2 regions of the Thermaerobacter composti genome follow, and region 2 is predicted to be linked to the other one. Evidence: riboswitches for the same ligand, from Rfam matches in the RefSeq annotation. Region 2 holds a riboswitch; the other holds the start of a gene.
The links. A riboswitch is a leader RNA that binds a small molecule or an ion and turns the genes downstream of it on or off. The one in region 2 is predicted to bind cyclic di-GMP.
Positions count from the first base shown of each region.

Region 1: another riboswitch for cyclic di-GMP. It lies ahead of flgB (flagellar basal body rod protein FlgB); the one in region 2 lies ahead of Q5761_RS00715 (flagellar hook-basal body protein).

Region 1 is NZ_CP132508.1:1,215,543-1,224,625, reverse strand. It holds gene Q5761_RS04800 (FliH/SctL family protein) at 1-65, opposite strand, end outside; gene fliG (flagellar motor switch protein FliG) at 49-1,044, opposite strand; gene fliF (flagellar basal-body MS-ring/collar protein FliF) at 1,470-3,092, opposite strand; gene fliE (flagellar hook-basal body complex protein FliE) at 3,263-3,607, opposite strand; gene flgC (flagellar basal body rod protein FlgC) at 3,647-4,162, opposite strand; gene flgB (flagellar basal body rod protein FlgB) at 4,167-4,613, opposite strand; cyclic di-GMP riboswitch class I at 4,818-4,910, opposite strand; gene hslU (ATP-dependent protease ATPase subunit HslU) at 5,186-6,625, opposite strand; gene hslV (ATP-dependent protease subunit HslV) at 6,859-7,407, opposite strand; gene Q5761_RS04760 (tyrosine recombinase) at 7,467-8,474, opposite strand; gene trmFO (FADH(2)-oxidizing methylenetetrahydrofolate--tRNA-(uracil(54)-C(5))-methyltransferase TrmFO) at 8,479-9,083, opposite strand, start outside.
Region 2 is NZ_CP132508.1:159,579-168,661, forward strand. It holds gene Q5761_RS00710 (rod shape-determining protein) at 1-928, shown strand, start outside; cyclic di-GMP riboswitch class I at 1,320-1,376, shown strand; gene Q5761_RS00715 (flagellar hook-basal body protein) at 1,778-2,527, shown strand; gene Q5761_RS00720 (flagellar hook-basal body protein) at 2,524-3,357, shown strand; gene Q5761_RS00725 (superoxide dismutase) at 3,727-4,341, shown strand; gene fabZ (3-hydroxyacyl-ACP dehydratase FabZ) at 4,946-5,371, shown strand; gene Q5761_RS00735 (S1 RNA-binding domain-containing protein) at 5,754-7,079, shown strand; gene Q5761_RS00740 (HAD family hydrolase) at 7,414-8,283, shown strand; gene Q5761_RS00745 (flagellin) at 8,572-9,083, shown strand, end outside.

The DNA of each region.
Region 1 (9,083 bases), 1.1 Mb from region 2:
GCCGCGGGCCGGCGCAGGGCGGTCGCGGCGGCGGCGCCGCGTTCCACCTCAGACCACGACCTCATCCTGGCCACCCCGCGCGATGACGATCTCGCCCTCTTCCTCCAGGCGCCGGATGATGTTGACGATCTTCTGCTGGGCCTCTTCCACGTCGCGGAGGCGCACGGGCCCGAGATAGGACAGGTTCTCCTGGAGGATCTCCACGGCCCGCTGCGACAGGTTGCGGAAGATCTTCTGCTTGACCTCCTCGCTGACGGCCTTGAGGGCCAGCGGCAGGTCCTCGTTGAGGTCCACCTCACGCAGCACCCGCTGGAGCGAGCGGTCGTCCAGGAGGACGATGTCCTCGAAGACGAACATGCGCTTCTTGATCTCCTCGGCCAGCTCGGGATCGGTGACCTCCAGGACCTCCATGATGCTCCGCTCGGTGCCGCGGTCCACGTTGTTCAGCACCTGGACCACCGCCTGCAGCCCGCCGGCGGCGGTGCCCTCGTCCGCCAGGACCGACGAGAGCTTGCGCTCCAGCACCCGCTCCACCTCGCGGATCAGCTCGGGCGAGGTGCGCTCCATCAGGGCCAAGCGGCGCGCCACGTCGGCCCGGCGCTCCGGCGGCAGGCCGCTCAAGACCACGGCCGCCTGCTCGGGGTGCAGGTAGGCGAGGATCAGGGCGATGGTCTGCGGGTGCTCCTGCTGGATGAAGTTGAGGATCTGCATCGGGTCGGCGCGCCGCACGAACTCGAAGGGGCGCACCTGGAGCGTGGCGGTCAGCCGGTTGAGCACCTCCGCCGCCCGCTGGTGGCCCAGCGCCTGCACCAGGAGCTGGCGGGCGTAGTCGATGCCGCCCTGGGCGACGTAGGCGTGGGCCAGGGCGAGGTCACGGCACTCCTCCAGCACCGCCTGCCGCTGCTCCGGCGAGACCCGGTCCGTGTTGGCGATCTCCAGGGTCAGCTGCTCGATCTCGTCTTCCCGCAGGTACCGGAACACGCGGGCGGCCAGCTCCGGCCCCAGGGAGATCATCAGGATCGCCGCCTTGCGGCGAGGCGGGATGTCGGCCCCTGGCGGGCGCGGAGCGGATGCTGCGGACGAACCGGCCGCCGCGGGCGCGACCCCGCCGGCGGACCCGCCGCGGGCGGGTCCGCCGGCGGCGGGCTGCGCCGGGGCCGGGGCGGCGCCCGCCGCCCCGGCCCCGGCGGGGGCGCTGCCGCGTCGCCCGGCCGGGCCCCCGGCGGGGGGCCCGGCCGGGCGACGCCCTCCGGCCCCAAGGCGACCGCTGCCCTCGGCCCCGGACGCCGAGCCCAGCGTCCCCCTGCGGCCCGGCGCCGGCCCAGCCGCCGTACCCGTCGCTCCGCTGCCCATCTCCCGTGGCACCGTCTCCTGTGGAAGCGCCAAGGCCCGTCGCCTCCCCCGTCCCTACCCCGCCGCCCGGGTCGCGGCCGGTGCCCATCGGCCCGCGGCACCCGTCGGCGGCCCGGCTAATTGGCCGACCGCTCCGCCAGCCAGCTGCGGATCACCTGGGCGACGTGCTCCGGCTGGTTCTTCACCAGCTCGCTGACCTGCTCGTAGACCGCGGCGTCCGCCATGCGCCCGTCGGCCCAGGCCGGGACCCCATCGGCGCCGCCGGCCCGCGCCGCCGGCAACCCGTGGAGCGGCAGCCCGTCCTGTCCAGGGACCGCCGTGCCGGCCCCCTCCACCAGGTCCTCGGCCTCCTCGCGGGCGCGGCGGACGGCCCGCCGGCGCCAGGCCACGACCAGGGCCGCCACCGCCAGGGCCGCCAGCAGGCCGGCGCCCGCCCAGAGGGCCCACCGTCGCGCCGCCTCGCGGGCCTGCCGCTCCGCCTCGAGCGACTGCTGCAGCCGGTCGGCCACCGTCGTGTCGAAGGGCATCCCGACGACCTCCACCTGGTCCTGCCGCTGCGGGTCGCTGCCGATGGCGGCCGCCACCACCTGCCGGAGGGCGGCCTGCCGCTCCGGCGTCAGCTGCCCGTTGACCACCACCGCCACCGAGAGGCGCTGCACCGCCCCCGGCGCCACCTGGAGCCGGTCGATCACCTCGTTGACCTCGTAGTTGGCCGTCCGCTCCGTGCGCTGGTACTCGCCCTCGCCCCCGACCAGCTGGGGATAGGTGGGGATGTTGGCGTCGCCGGGCACGCCGCCCGGGACCCCCTGACCCGTGAAGGTCTCCTCCAGCTCCTGGATGGACCGCAGCAGGCCCTCGCCGCCGTCGGCCGGCGGCTCGAACAGGTGCCGCTCGATCACCTGCTGGTCGAAGTTCAGCTCGGCGTTCACCCGGGCCACCACGTTGCCCGGTCCCAGCACCTGTTCCAGCAGGGTCTGGAGCCGGTGTTGCAGGTCCGCCTCGAACTGGCGCTCGACCTCCAGGCGGTCGTCGGCGCGGGCGGTGTCGGTTCCCTCCGCCGGACCGACCTCGGCCGAGAGCAGGCGGCCGGTCGCGTCGACGACGGTCACGTCCTCGGGCTTCAAGCCCTCCACCGCCGAGGCCACCAGGTGCATGATGGAGCGCACCTGCTCGGGCCCGAGGTCGGCGCCGGGCTTGAGCTGCACCAGGACCGCGGCGCTGGGCGGCCGACGCTCGGCGACGAAGGGGGTGTCGTCCGGCAGGACCAGGTGGACCCGCGCGGCCTCGACGCCCTCCAGCCGGCCGATGGTCCGCGCCAGCTCGCCCTGGAGGCCCCGCAGGTACTGCACCTGCCGCTCGAACTCCGTGGCCCCCATGGGCATCCGCTCCATCAACTCCAGGCCCACCGTGCCCTCCCGCGGCAGGCCCTGGGCGGCCAGCTCCAGGCGCAGCCGGTCCACCTCGGCGGCGGGCACCAGCACGGCCCGGCCGCCCTCCGCGAGCTGGTAGGGCACCCCCTGCTCCTCCAGCTGGCCGACGATGGCGGCCGCGTCGGAGGGATCGAGCCGGGTGAAGAGCGGCTCCCATCGCGGTTGACCGCGGCCCGCCAGGGCCAGCGCCAGCAGGCCCGCCAGCGCCAACCCCGCCGCCGCCACCACGGTCCAACGAGCCGCGGGCCGCAGCTGCCGGAACCAGCCCAGGAACTGTTGGGGAAGCTGCCGCAGTTGCGTCACCGGCATCGGGCCCTCCGCCGCCTCCTTCCCGTCGCCCTCGCCGCGCGCGGGCTATGCGGCCGCCCTCGCCGCCGCTCGCCGTCGGCGGCGGGCACGGCGGACCTGCTGCAGGTGGGCATCTGGGCGATGCGGCCGTCTCGCCGCCGGTCGCCGCCGGCCAGGGTCGCGGGCCGCCGTCAGATGGGCATCCGCATGATCTCCTGGTACGCCTCCAGCGCCTTGTTGCGCAGCTGCACGGCGAGCTCGACGGCCAGCCGCGCCTTCTCGCTGGCCACCATGACCGCGGACAGGTCGTCGACCTGGCCCGTCACCAGCCGCTGGGCCATGGCATCGGCTTCGGCCACCGTCCCCTCCAGTTGGGCCAGGGCCCGCGCCAGCTCCCGCAAGAAGCGGGGACCGTCGCCGGCGGCCGTCTCGGCGCCGCCTGCCGGCGTCCCTGCGGCACCGCCGGCCGGCGCCAGGCCCTCCGCGACGGACGGCGCCCCCACGCCGCCCGCCCATCCCACGCCCCATGGGCTCATGGATCATCCCTCCTGCTCTGCATCCAGCCCGCGTGCCGCCTAGCCCCGGCCCAGCTCCAGGGCCCGCAGGGCCAGGGTGCGAGCCGCGCTGAAGACGGCCACGTTCGCCTCGTAGGCCCGGGTGGCCGCCAGCAGATTCACCATCTCCATCAGCGGATCCACGTTGGGGTAGGCGACGTACCCGTCGGGCCCGGCGTCGGGATGCCCCGGGTCGAACACCAGCCGCGGCGGGGAGGGATCGGCGACCACCGCCGTCACCTGCACGCCCGCCGGGCCGAGGCCGCCGCCCCAGGGGCCGGTTCCTCCCGTCCCCCGCGGCGCGACGCCGGCGGCGCCCCGGGCCAGGGGACCCGCCGCCACCCGCTCCCGCAGCACCTCGGCGAAGGGTCGCACCCGCTCCTGGAAGACCGGCACCAGGCGCCGGTACGGCCCGCCGCCGGGGGCCCGGGTGGTGTCCACGTTGGCCAGGTTGTTGGCGATCAGGTCCAGCCGCAGCCGCTGGGCCGTCATGCCGCTGGCCGCGATGGCGAGGGTGCCGAAGAGGCCGTCGCCCATGGCGCTACCGCCTCCCCTCGGCGATGACCGTGCGCAACAAGGCGATGCGATCGGAGAGCTGCCGGATCAGCGCCTGGTAGTGCAGACCGGTCTCCGCGAGGCGCGCCATCTCGGCGTCGAGGTCGACGTTGTTGCCGTCGTTGCGCAGGGCCGTCCCCGTCTCGCGGTACACCGCCTGCCAGAGCGCGCCGACGGGTCCCCGGCCCGGCTGGTGCGCGGGGTGGGTGGCGGCCAGGGGCAACGGGCCTCGGCCCGCCGCCTGCAAGCCGTCCGCCCTGCCGGCGCCCCTCCCCGACGCCTCCAAGGCCAGCGCCAGCGCCCGGTCGAAAGCCACGTCGTAGCGCTTGTAGCCAGGGGTCTCGGCGTTGGCCACGTTCTGCGCCAGCAGGCGCTGACGGAGGGCCAGCACCTCCAGCGCCGCCGCCAGCCGGTCGTCGATGGCGCCCCACATGGGCCCACCCCCTCCGCTGCGAACACCGCCCGGTCCGGGAGCACCGGGCGCCTGCGCCGGGCACCGGGCACCCGCGCCGGCCCGGGTCGCCGCCGGCCCGCCCGGCGGACCGGCCGGGCTTGGGCTCCGAAAAGACGAGCCGCCCGCGGCGCAACCGGCACCACGGGCGGCCCACGACGGCGGGGACAGAACCACCACGCGGCGTTCGGCAGTCCGGCCGTCATAGTCCCGCCGGGGCGGGACCGTAGACCCGTGACTTTGCGAGCCTGCCTTTCGGCAGGGGTGCCTTTGTCGCTGCCGCGGGGGGCGGGCCGTCGCCAGGCTCCGACCGCTCCTGGAGCCCGGCGGGGGCACAAGGCCTCGCCCGCCCCCGAAGTTTATAGATTTGTCTATCCCTGTCGACCCGAGCTGGTCGACATGATTCTCCACACCACTGGTCATTCCTGCTATCGGCGACAAAAAATTTGGGACCCCGGTCCTGGATTTGGGTCCCTCTCTCGACACGGTTCGCCTTTCCAGCCGCGGTCTCCTTGGTGCGGGCGGCCGCCCGGCGGGCCGCGGCGGTCCCCGGGTCAGAGGATGTACCGGCTCAGGTCCTGGTCCTGCAGCACCCCCTCCAACCGCTGGCGGACGAAGGCGCCGTCGACCACCACCTTGCCCTGGAGGGCGTCGGGCGCGTCGAAGGCCAGGGGCTCCAGGACGCGCTCCAGCAGCGTGTGCAGGCGACGGGCACCGATGTTCTCCGCCTGCTCGTTGGCGCGGGCGGCCATGGCCGCCAGTTCGTCCACCGCGTCCGGCGTGAACTCCAGCTCGACCCCGTCGGTCGCCAGCAGCGCCTGGTACTGGCGCAGCAGGGCGTTGTCCGGTTCCGTGAGGATGCGCTTGAAGTCCTCACGGGTCAGGGGCTGCAGCTCCACCCGGATGGGAAACCGGCCCTGCAGCTCCGGGATCAGGTCCGAGGGCTTGGCGACGTGGAACGCGCCCGCAGCGATGAAGAGGATGTGGTCCGTCCGCACCGGGCCGTGGCGGGTCATCACCGTCGAGCCCTCGACGATGGGCAGGATGTCGCGCTGGACGCCCTCCCGGGAGACGTCGGGCCCGTGGCCCCGTTCCCGGCCGGCGATCTTGTCGATCTCGTCGATGAACACGATGCCCGCCTGCTCGGTGCGGCGGATGGCCTCGGCCACCACCTGGTCCATGTCGATGAGCTTCTGGGCCTCCTCCTGGGCCAGCACCTCCCGGGCCTCCCGCACCGGCAGCCGGCGCCGCCGCTTGCGCCGGGGGAGCCAGTCCTTGAGCAGGTCCTGGACGTTGAGGGTCACCTCTTCCAGGCCGGGCCCGCCCAGGATGTCCACCATCGGCGGCGCCTGGTCCTCGACCTCGATCTCCACCACCTGGTCCTCCAGCTGGCCGTCGCGCAGCCGCGCCGCCACCTCCTGCCGGCGCCGGCGCCAGTCCTCCTCCTCTTCCGGGCGCGGCGGCTCGCTGGGCTGGGGCGTGCCCCCGAGGGGCCCCAGCAGCATCTCCCACGGCGAGGAGAAGCGCGGGTGCCGCCGGCGGGGCGGCGGCACCAGCACGTCCAGCAACCGCTCGTCGGCGGCCGCCCGCGCCCGGTCCTGGACGGTGGCCATCCGCTCCGCCTTCACCATGCGGATGGCCGTCTCCACCAGGTCGCGGATGATGGACTCCACGTCGCGCCCGACGTAGCCCACCTCGGTGAACTTCGTCGCCTCGACCTTGATGAAGGGCGCACCCGTCAGACGCGCCAGGCGGCGGGCGATCTCGGTCTTGCCCACCCCCGTCGGGCCGATCATCAGGATGTTCTTCGGCGCCACCTCGTCCCGCAGGTGGGGCGGGAGCTGCTGGCGGCGCCAGCGGTTGCGCAGCGCGATGGCCACGGCGCGCTTGGCCGCGGCCTGGCCCACGATGTACCGGTCGAGCTCCGCCACGATCTGGCGCGGCGTCAACCGATCGGGCTCCCATGCCGCACCCGGTGCGGCCGCCTGATGCACGGCGGGCGTCCCTCCTCCGGTGCCGATGGCCGGTCCCGACCCCTGGCGGCCGCCGCACCCTGCCCCTGGCGCCCTGCGGCGCCGGAGCGCTCCCCGATGCCGCGCCATGGGGCCTCGAGAACGGCCGACCCCAGAACGGGGCGGCCTCCTTGGATCCCGCACCCCGCTCCCCCCGCCTCGTGGACCTCCCCGCGGACGCGGCCTTGCGCCGTCGGGAGGAGGAGCGCGGGGGCCTAGAGCTCCTCCACGATCAGCTGGTCGTTGGTGTACACGCAGAGCTCGGCGGCGATGCGCATCGCCTCGCGACAGATGGACGGCGCGTCGAGTGCGGTGTGCCGGACCAGCGCCCGGGCGGCCGCCAGGGCGAAGGCCGCGCCCGAGCCCACCGCGACGATACCGTCGTCGGGCTCGAGCACCTCGCCCGAGCCGGAGACCAGCAGGAGGTGCTCGGCATCGGCCACCACCATGAGGGCCTCGAGTCGTCGCAGCATCCGGTCGGTGCGCCAGTCCTTGGCCAGCTCCACCGCCGCGCGCACCAGCTGCCCGGCGTGCTCCTCCAACTTGCCCTCGAACCGTTCCAGCAGGGCCACGGCATCGGCCACGCTGCCGGCGAATCCCGCCAGCACCCGGCCGTGGTAGAGCCGACGAACCTTGCGGGCCCGATGCTTCATCACCATGTGCTGCTCCAAGGTGACCTGGCCGTCGCCGGCCATGGCCACCTTGCCGCCGCGGCGCACCGCCAGGATGGTGGTGCCGTGGAACGACCCGGAGCGTCCCACCATGCCACCGATTCCTCCCCGGCCGACAGGGCCTCCGCCGCCCTCGCTGGGACCGCGCCGTCTCACGGCGGCGGACGGTGACCGGCCCCTGGCGGCTCCCGCCGCCGCGCCCGGGGGTGGGCCTGCTGGTAGACGGCCCACAGGCGCGCGCGCGAGACGTGGGTGTAGACCTGGGTCGCCACCAGGCTGGCGTGGCCCAGGAGCTCCTGGACGGTGCGCAGCCCCGCCCCCCCGTCCAGCAGGTGGGTGGCGAAGGTATGGCGCAGCAGGTGGGGATGGGCGCGCAACCGCGCCACCGCCGCGCCGGCCTTGCGCACCACGGCCTGGATGCCCCGGGGGGACAGCCGCCCGCCCCAGCGGTTGAGGAACACCGCCCGCCGGTCCTGGGGCGGACACGGTCGTCGGCGACGGGCCGCCTCCAGCTGCGGTCGCCCCTCCTCGACGTACGCCCGCAAGGCCGCGGCCACGGGTCCCACCAGGGGGACGATCCGCTCCTTGCCCCCCTTGCCGTACACCCGAAGCCAGCCGCCGTCCCAGTCCACGTCGTCCAGATCGAGCCCGCTCAGCTCCCCGACGCGGAGACCGCACCCGTAGAGCAGCTCGAGGAGCGCCCGATCGCGCAGGGCGGCCGGCCCGCTGCCGCCCCCTGCAGCTGCCAGCAGGGCCCGGACCTCCTCGGGGGTGTAGACCCGCGGCAGTCGCCGGCGCACCCGCGGCGTGCCCAGGCGCGCCGCGGGGCTCGTGGCGACCCACCCCTCCCGCACGGCGTACCGAAACAACCCCCGCACCGCCGCCAGCTTGCGCGCCACGGAGGAGCGCGCCAGGCCGCGTTCCTCCAGGTGGACGAGCCAGCGGCGCAGGTCGCGGCTGGTGACGCGGGACAGGGACGCGGCGTCCACCGGCGGCGCCAGGCCCAAGAAGTCGAGCCACCCGGCCAGGTCCGCGGCGTAGGCCTCCAGGGTCCGCACCGCCAGACCCCGCTCCAGGCGCAGGTGGTCGAGATAGGCGGCGACGACGTCGGCCGGGCACCCGCCGGCTCCGGCCGGCGGCCGGCCCCCGGCGCCGCTCACGATCTCACCGCCCCGGCACGGGCGTCGGCGTCTCCGCGGCCCGGGTCGACGCCCGCCCTGGGGCCACCGGCGCCTCCCTCCCCGCGGGCGTCGCGGGCGCCCGGGCGCCCGCCGCGGAACCCGCAGGCCCACCGCCGGCGATCACCGGCGCCGTCTCCGGCAGACGGGCGGGGGCGAACCCCTCCAGCGCCTTCAGCGCCCGCTCGGCCATGAGCAACCTGCGCCGCCGCGGGTCACGGACCCGCCGCGGGAGGGGCGGCAACAGCCCGAAGGCGATGTTCATCGGCTGGAAGTGGTCGGGGTGCGCCTCGGTGATGTAGCGCGTCAGCGCGCCGTGGGCCGTCTCCGGCGGGAAGGCCACGGGCTCCTCCCCCCGGACGAGCCGGGCGGCGTTGATGCCCGCCACGATGCCGGTGGCCGCCGACTCGATGTAGCCCTCGACGCCCGTGATCTGCCCAGCGAAGAACAGGTCCGGCCGCTTGCGCGTCTGCATCGTCGGCTTGAGGATCTTGGGCGAGCAGATGAAGGTGTTGCGGTGCATGACGCCGTAGCGGGCGAACTCCGCGTTCTCCAGCCCGGGGATCATGCGGAAGACCCGCTTCTGCTCGC
Region 2 (9,083 bases):
CAACGAGCCCTCGGTGGTCGCCGTCGACCGGCAGACGGGGCGCGTCGTGGCCGTGGGCGCCGAGGCCCATCGGATGTTGGGGCGGACGCCGGGCCACATCGTGGCCGCGCGCCCGCTGCGCGGTGGCGTCATCGCCGACTTCACGGCCACCGCCACCCTGCTCAAGGCGTTGCTGCAACGGGCCATGCCCCACCGGCTGGGCTTGCGGCCCCGCATGGTGGTGTGCGTCCCCGCCGGCGTCACCACCGTGGAGCGGCGGGCCGTCATCGAGGCGGGCTACGAGGCGGGGGCCCGCAAGGTCTACCTGGTGGAGGAACCGGTCGCCGCCGCCCTGGGGGCGGGGCTCGACATCCACCGGCCCGGCGGCCACCTGGTGGTCGACGTGGGCGGGGGCACCACGGACATCGCTGTGCTCTCCCTGGGGGGCGTGGTGGTGGGCGCCTCGGTGCGGGTCGGCGGCGACGCCTTCGACGAGGCCATCGTCCGCCATGTCAAGCGGCGGTACAACGTGCTGATCGGCGAGCGCACGGCGGAGCAGGCCAAGATCGCCATCGGCACGGCCGTGCCCCCCGAGGCGGACGAACGCTTCGAGGTGCGGGGCCGCGACCTGGTCACCGGCCTGCCCCGGACCCTGCACCTGACCGCCGCCGAGATCCACGAGGCGCTGGAAGAGCCCATCGGCACCCTGCTGGCCGGCCTGCGTGCCGCCCTGGAGCGGGTTCCTCCGGAGCTCGCGGCCGACCTGGTGGTGGGCGGGTTGGTGCTCACCGGCGGCGGGTCGCTGCTGCGGGGCCTGGACCGGCGCATCGCCGAGGCCACCGGTCTGCCCGTGGTGCAGCCGGAGGAGCCGCTGCTGACGGTGGCCCTGGGGACCGGGGCGGCCCTGGGCATGCTCGATCGCCTGGCGGGGGTCGTCGTCGCCGGGTGACGCCGGCCTTGGGCCCCACCGTCCACGCCGGAACCGACCTCGGTGCCCTCGCGTCCGCGCTCGGGCGGCCGTGGCCCCGGACCGGCCGAGGGCCGGATCACGAAGGATGGGGGGCGAGGCCGCGGGCCGGGGCGCACCGGCCCGCGGGGCGGAGGATGTCTGCGGTCTCGACGAGCTGCACCCGGCTGCGGCCCAGGGCCGGCCCGAAGCCGACGCGACAGGCGACCGCCGCCCGGTGCGGGCCGGGGAGGGCGGCCATTGGGCGGTTCGATGGCAGGCCGCCGGACGCTGCGCGCGACCCGCCGCGAAGACGATCCGAGCTCCCAGCAGGAATGGCGCGACCGGCGCCGAACATGCCTTCCAAAACGAGGTTCCCGTCGAGGTTCGACACGCCGCGAAAGGGCAAACCCGCCGAAAGGCGGGGGCGCAAAGCCACGGGTCTACCGCGCGGCGGGGGCGACCGAGGGCCGACGAGGATCCCCCCTCCGAAGGGGGAGGGGAGCGGGCTTGGGGCCCGGGGGCGCCGTCCGCCGGCCACGACGGCCGGGCTGCCGAACGGGTGGAGCATCCCGTACCGCCCGACCCACCGTAGGACGGTTCTCCGGGCCGCGGGCCCGGTCCCGGTGCCTCGCCACGGTGGCAGCGGGCGGAGGGATAGGTTGGGCTCTCGTCCCCCGGCAGCCGCCGGGGGTTTTCATTTGGTGCCCTTGATGGACCCCGGTTCGCTGCTCCGGTTCGCGCCCGGTTCGCTGCCGGCGGCAGGCGCGCACCGGCCTCGCATCGCGGGGCCATGGGCCCCAGGGGGTCCCGGGCGGCCGTGGCTCGCCGGTCAGTGGAGGGAGACGGGCCTTGTTGCGAGGACTCTACACCGCCGCCAGCGGCATGATGGCCCGGGTCGTGGTGCAGCAGCGCCTGGCCACGGACCTGGCCAACGTCGAGACCCCCGGCTATCGGGCTAGCTGGAACGTCACCGAGGCCTTCCCGGAGCTCCTCGTCTCCCGGCTGGAGGGCCGTGGTGCGGCGCCGGTCGGCCCGGTGGGCAACGGGGTGGTGGTGGCCGAGGCCGGTCTCGACGTCCGCCCCGGTCCGTGGGTGGAGACCGGTCGCCCCCAGGATCTGGCCCTGGCGGGCGAGGGCTTCTTCGTGGTGCTGGGACCGGATGGGCCCGCCTACACCCGGGCGGGCAACTTCACCGTCGGACCCGAGGGCTACCTGCAGACGCCCGACGGCTGGCCCGTGCTCGGCATCGACGGGGAGCCCCTGTGGGTGGGCACCGCCGACTTCACCGTGACGCCGGACGGTCAGGTGGAGGTGGGCGGCTTCGCCGTGGGCACCATCGCCCGGGTGAACTTCGCCAACCCCGCCGCCTTGCGCAGGGCCGGCGACAACCTGCTGGTCAACCTGGGCGATGCGGGCGCGGCGGTGCCCGTGGACACGCCGGTGCGCCAGGGCGTTTTGGAACAGTCCAATGTCGACCCGGTGAAGACGGTGGTGGCCATGCTGGCCAACTTCCGCGCCTTCGAGGCCGCCCAGCGGGTGCTGGCGGCCCATGACCAGACCCTGGGTCTGGCCATCCAGGAAGTGGGGCGGGTGACGTGATCCAGCGGGCCCTGTGGTCGTCGGCCGCGGGCATGGCCGCCGCCGCCCGTCAGGTCGACGTCACCGCCAACAACCTGGCCAACGTCAACACCGCCGGCTTCAAGGCGTCGCGGGCGGACTTCGCCGACCTGGCCTACGCCGCCGTGCAGGCGCCGGTGGCGCCCCTCGCCGCGGCGACCGGCGGCGTGCAGGTGGGGCACGGTGTACGCCTCGCCGCCACGCCCCGCCTCTGGCACCAGGGGCCGCTCCGCGAGACCGGCTCGCCGTGGGACCTGGCCCTGGAGGGGGCCGGCTTCCTCCAGGTGGTCGAACCCGCCACGGGGGAGGTCTTGCTGACGCGGGGCGGCGCCTTCACCCTCAGCCCCTGGCCCGGGGGCCCGCCGGCGGCTGGCGGGCCCGACGGAGGGGAGGGGCTGGTGGTCACCGACGGCGCCGGGCGGCCCCTGCTGCGGGACGACGGGCAGCCGGTGGTGTTGCCGCCGGGAAGCCGCACGTGGATCGTCTCGCCCGAGGGCGAGATCCGGGCCGTGTTGGCCGACGGCGACGAGGTCCCGGCGGGACGACTGGCCGTGGTGGTGCCGGCGGCACCCGACGCCCTGGAGAGCCGGGGCGAGGGCCTGTTCGCACCGGGACCCGAGCCGCTGATCGCCCTGCCGCCGGGGCAGGGCGGGGCCGGTCGGGTGCGCCAGGGCATGCTGGAGCAGTCCAACGTCGACCTGGCCGCGGAGATGACGCGCCTCTTGGCGGCGCAGCGGGCCTACCAGCTCAATGCCCGGGCGGTGCTGACCGCCGACGAGATGATGGGCGCCATCAACCGCCTGCGGCCGTGAGACGCGAGGACGGCCATCAACCGCGGGAACCCGTGACCTTTGGTTTGTCCTCTTTCCCCCCAAGGCCCGCATGGGCCTCCCCCCTGATGCGCCCGGGGCGGGCGGCGGTCTGCCGCCCGCCCCGGGCGCGTTGCCGGTTCGTCCGGCCCTGGGTCGCCGCCGGGGCCGTCGCCGGGGCTGTCGCGGGGCCGTCACGGGGGTGTCGCATGAAAGCTTCCGGACGTTGGTATATACTCGTATTCGGGCGCGGGACAGCCTGGGCCACCGGCCCCGTCGGCGGCCGGGACGGTCGGCCTGGCCAGGGACGCTTCGTGCTTCTGCCGGTGGCGAGGGCCCCGCGCGATCTGCCCAACCGAGGAGGGATCGTCGGTGGCTTACCAACTGCCGCCCCTGCCGTACGACTACAACGCCCTCGAGCCGCACATCGACGAGCAGACCATGCGCATCCACCACGACCGGCACCACGCCACCTACGTGAACAACGTCAACGCGGCCCTGGAGAAGTATCCCGCGCTCCAGAACAAGCCCATCGAGGAGCTCCTGCGCCAGATCGACCAGGTTCCCGAGGACATCCGCACCGCCGTGCGGAACAACGGCGGCGGCCACGCCAACCACTCGCTGTTCTGGGAGATCATGAGCCCGCGCGGCGGCGGCCAGCCCTCGGGTGCCCTGGCCGAGGCGATCGACAAGGCCTTCGGCAGCTTCGAATCCTTCAAGGAGCAGTTCACCAAGACCGCCACGACCCACTTCGGCAGCGGCTGGGCGTGGCTCGTGGTGGACGAGAAGGGCGACCTGCAGGTGTACAGCCTCCCGAACCAGGACAGCCCCTACATGAAGGGCCACACGCCGATCCTGGGCCTGGACGTGTGGGAGCACGCCTACTACCTGAAGTACCAGAACCGGCGGCCTGACTACGTCGCCGCGTGGTGGAACGTGGTCAACTGGGACGAGGTCGCCCGGCGCTACGAGAAGGCCCGCGGCTGACCCGGCAGGCGGCGGGAAGGCCTGGACGCGTCGCCCGCCGGCGCGCCCCGGTGCCTGGCCGGCCGGGCCGGGCCGGAGCGCCTGCCGGGAAGCGTGCGGATCGTGCGCCGCTCGGCCCGCGGAATTGCGGCATGGGAATGGGCGCAGTGGGGAGCCGGTTCCTCCGGCTCCCCCTTTTTTACCGCCTTGGGGCTTGCGGGGCGAGCCCTTGGCGCCTTGGGCAGCCCGATGGGCGACGCGGGACGAGGGGCGCCGCCGGCGCCGGCCACAGGAGGCGCCAAAAGGTGGGTAGGCAGGGCGGGCACGGTCCCACGGCGAATCTGTAGGGGTCGCACCGCCGGTCCCCTCGCGGATTCCGGGGGGATTCCTCGCGGCTCCCATCCCGGGTGCGGGGGCGAGGGGGGACCGTCGGCGGATCGGGGGCGGGTACGGCTGGCGGCTTCTGGGCGCACGAGCCGCGGTACGAGCCGGCCCGCCCGTGGCGCCCGTGGCGACTGCATGCCTCGGGCGCGTCGAGCTGCGCGACCTTCATGGCGACGGGGAGGATGGACCGCCCGTGACCGAGCAGGACCGCCCTCAGGGGGCCACGGACCGCCCCGGGGCCATGGCCATCGACGAGATCCTCCAGGTGCTCCCCCACCGCTATCCCTTCCTCCTGGTCGATCGCATCCTGGCCCTGGAGCCCGGTCGCCGGGCGGTCGGGCGCAAGTGCGTCAGCGCCAACGAGCCCTTCTTCCAGGGACACTTCCCGGGCCGCCCCATCATGCCGGGGGTGCTGATCCTCGAGGCCATGGCCCAGGTGGGGGCGTGCGCCGTCCTCTCCCTGCCGGAGAACCGCGGCCGCCTGGCCCTGTTCGCCGGCGCCGACCGCGTCCGCTGGCGCCGGCCCGTGGTCCCCGGGGACTGCCTGGAGATCGAGGTGGAGATCGTCGCCGTGCGCGGATCCGTGGGCAAGGGGCGCGCCCGCGCGACCGTCGACGGCCAACTGGCGGCGGAGGCGGAGCTGAGCTTCGCCCTGCGACCGGCGTGAAGCCGTTCGCGATCGCTCGGCTTCGATCGACCGTCGCCCGCTGCCACGGGTGACGTCCCGGGGGACCTCCGCCGCTGGGATCGCCCGTCGCCGCAGCCTCCGGCCCGCGGGCGTCCCGTCCGGGGGCCGACGCGCCCACCAACCCGGCGTGCCGTCGCCGTCCCCGGGCAGGCGGGTCCGAACCCCCGGCGACCGGAGGGGTCGACCCTGCGAGCTGGCCTTGCGACCGGGGGGCCGGGCTGCGGATTGTGCGGACTTTGGATAACGCGGATGCCCATTCCATAACCTACATGCAGGATGCAACGGGTACATGGCGTGTCCGGCTGCAGGCGCCGGACACCCCTGGGCCGGGCGACCCTGCACGGAGGAGGCGTCTTTCGGCATGGCGGATGCTTCGATGGAGGCGCTGCGACCGGACGGGGAGGCGACGCCCCCGATCCGGCAGCCGCAGCCGGTTCGTCCCGCTGAGGCGGCGGATGCCCGGCCCGAGGGGATGGCGGGCGTGCCCGCTGCAAGCGGCGAGGCGGCGAGCCCCGCGGCGGATGGGGGGGCGGCCAGGGGCGGGGGGCGGGCGCCGGCCACCCCCGGCGCCGACGCCCGCCGGCGTGCCGGGCCGACGGGCGTCGGGGGAACCGGTCGTGCCGGCGTTGGGGGTGCCGGTCGTGCCAGCGGCGGGGGCATCGATCGTGCCGACGGCGGGGGTGCCGGGCCCGCCCGGGCGCGGCAAAGTGCTGGCGTGGCGGCCAACCGCCGCAGCGATGCGCCGGCCGCCCGCCCTGGGGCGGGCCGCGGCGTCGTCGGCTCGCCGGCCGCGACCGGCCAGGTCCGCGATCGCGCGGGGCTCGTGCCCCTGGCGCCCGGGACCCGCGTCCACGGCACCATCACCGGCATCGTCGACTACGGCGCCTTCGTGGTGACGGACGACGGCCGCCGCGGGCTGATCCACATCTCCGAGATCGCCGACTGGTACGTGGAGCGGGCGGAGGACTACTTCTACAAGGGCGAACGGGTCCAGGTCGAGGTGGTGCACTTCGACCCCGCCAGCGGCAAGTACGCCTTCTCCACCCGGCGGCTCGGCGGCAAGCAGCCCCTGGCAAACCGCTACGCCGACCGCCTGCTCGAACTTCACCGGCACGGCGTGGGCCGATCCCCCACCTCCCCGTGGAGCCAGGGCCGCGGCCGGCGCCCGGCCCCTCGGGGGGCCGGTGCCGGTAGGCTGGGGGAAGGACCGGAGGCGCGCGGAACGCCCTGGGCGCCGACGGCTCCCCCGCGGACGAACCGGCCCACCGGCCCACGGCCCGCCCACGGCCGCCCGGTCGTGGAGTCGTGGTCCGAGCCACCGCGCCGGGGGACCGCGGCGGGAACGGGCCAAGCGGGATCCTCGGGACGAACCGGCCACGACGGGGTCAGGGAGGCCGCCCCGGATGCCCCCGCGGCCGGCGCGTCGGGGGCCGTGCCGCACGCCATGCCGCACGCCGCCGCGGCGGCCACCGGCATCGATGCCGCCGGCCTGCTGGAGCTGCTCCACCGGCATGTCGGGGAGGTCTCCCCCGCCGCGCGGGAGGAGCTGGACCGGCTGGTCGAGGCGCATGGTGCCGCTCGGGTCGCCGCGGTCCTCGCCCAGGTCCTCGAGGGAGCCGATCGGTCGCTCCAGGTGGTGGAGGCCGCCGGAAGACGACTGGCTGCGGGGACCGGTGCCTCGGCCTAGGAAGCCGGTTCGGCAGCCCGGGCCGCGCTCCGGGTGGACCTGGGCATCCTGCGGGCGTCGAGGCCGCGTGGCCCCGGGGCTTGACGCCGTCCAGCATCGGAAGGTTGCACGCGGAGGTCGCGCTCGGAAGGTCGCACCAAGCTGAACGAAGGCGGTTCGGGGCGTCGCAGGCCCGTGCGACAAGGCTGCATCACGGGCCGGCGGCGCCCCTCTGCGCTCCTGGGCCGCCGTCGGCATGCGGCCCCCTTCGGCCACCGGGTCCCCAGCGCCCTTCGGCCATCGGCGGTCCCCAGCGCCTATAATAGGGGCGGTTCGATCCGGAGGAGGATGCCCCTTGCTCCCCTATCTGATCGCCCTCGATGTCGACGGGACCCTGCTGGACAGCCGCGGCACGCTGCGGCCCCGGGTGCGCGACGCCGTCCGGGCGGCCGTGGCGGCGGGGCATCACGTGGTGCTGGCCACCGGCCGCCGCTGGGTGGCGACGCGACCCTTCGCCCGGGACCTCGGGCTGCGGGCCCCGTGCATCGTCCACAACGGCGCGGTGGCCGTCGACCCCCTCACGGACCAGCCGGTCTGGAAGCAGCCGCTGCCCACCGAGTTCGTCCGCCAGGCCATCCTCAAGGCGCGGGAGCTCGGGGTGTCCCTGTTCGTCCACGATCTCGAACACCCCCACGGCGACCGCATGCTCTACGAACCCGGCGCCCGGCTGCCCAGGGCGTCCTGGTTCTTCGAGGCGGGCCGGCTGACCCAGGAGGTGCCCGACCTCCTGGCGTGGCTCCACGTGGGCGCCGTCCGGATCCTGGTGCGGGACCGGTACGAGGGGGCCGAGGCCTTCCACCACTGGATCAAGGTGCAGTGGGGCGACGCCGTCCGCGTCCTGACGGGACCGGACCTGGAACCGGACATCTACGCCGTCGAGGTCTCCGACGCGCCCGTGTGCAAGGGCTGGGCCCTGGAGCGCCTGGCCGCCCACCTCGCGATCCCCGTCGAGCGCGTCGTCGCCATGGGCGACTGGGACAACGACATCGAGATGCTGCAGTTCGCCGGCCTGGGCGTGGCCATGGCCAACGGCTCCCCCGCCGCCCGGGCCGCTGCCCGCCGCGTCACCGTCAGCAACGACGAGGACGGGGTGGCGGTGGTGCTGGAGGAGCTGCTGGGGGGAGTCGGCGGCGGCGTGGGCGGGGGCGCCGAGGTCGGGCGCTGAGGCGCCGGGCCGGGGCACGCCCCGTTTTTGGGACCCATCCCAGGCCTAACGAGCAAGCACCCTCCCTTCGATATTCCGGATAGCCGCAGGCAACGGCAGGGAGACCACCCCAGCCCGCGGGCCGGTTGGGCCGGCCGAGCCAAGCCCGGGACCTTTGAGCGGAGTCGAGGACCTGCGGTGAGTCGGTCCAGCCGTTCCGGCGGAGACGGGGGCATCCCTGGCCCCCGGCGGCGGCAGGCGCGCGATGTCGCCGGCGGGGGAAGAACCGGCAAGGGAGGGCTGCAGTTCATGCGGATCAACCACAACGTGGCCGCGCTCAACGCGTGGCGGAATCTCAGTCAGACGAACAGCCTGCTCAACAAGAGCCTGGAGCGGCTGTCGTCGGGCCTGCGGATCAACCGGGCGGCCGACGACGCGGCGGGCCTGGCCATCTCGGAGAAGATGCGGTCGCAGATAGCCGGCCTGCAGGCAGCCCAGCGCAACGCCCAGGACGCCATCTCACTGATCCAGACGGCGGAAGGGGCGCTGAACGAGACCCATAGCATCCTTCAGCGGATGCGGGAGCTGGCAGTGCAGGCGGCCAGTGACACGAACACCGATGCCGATAGGCAGCAAATTCAAAAGGAAATTGACCAGCTCGTTGAGGAAATTGACCGCATCGCTAGCACTACCGAATTCAACACGCAGCCACTATTGGACGGAAGCTTTACTGGGAAGGTGTTTCACATTGGCGCAAACAGTGGTCAGAACATTACCGTGGACATTGCCGCAATGGATGCGACATCATTGGGTGTCGACGC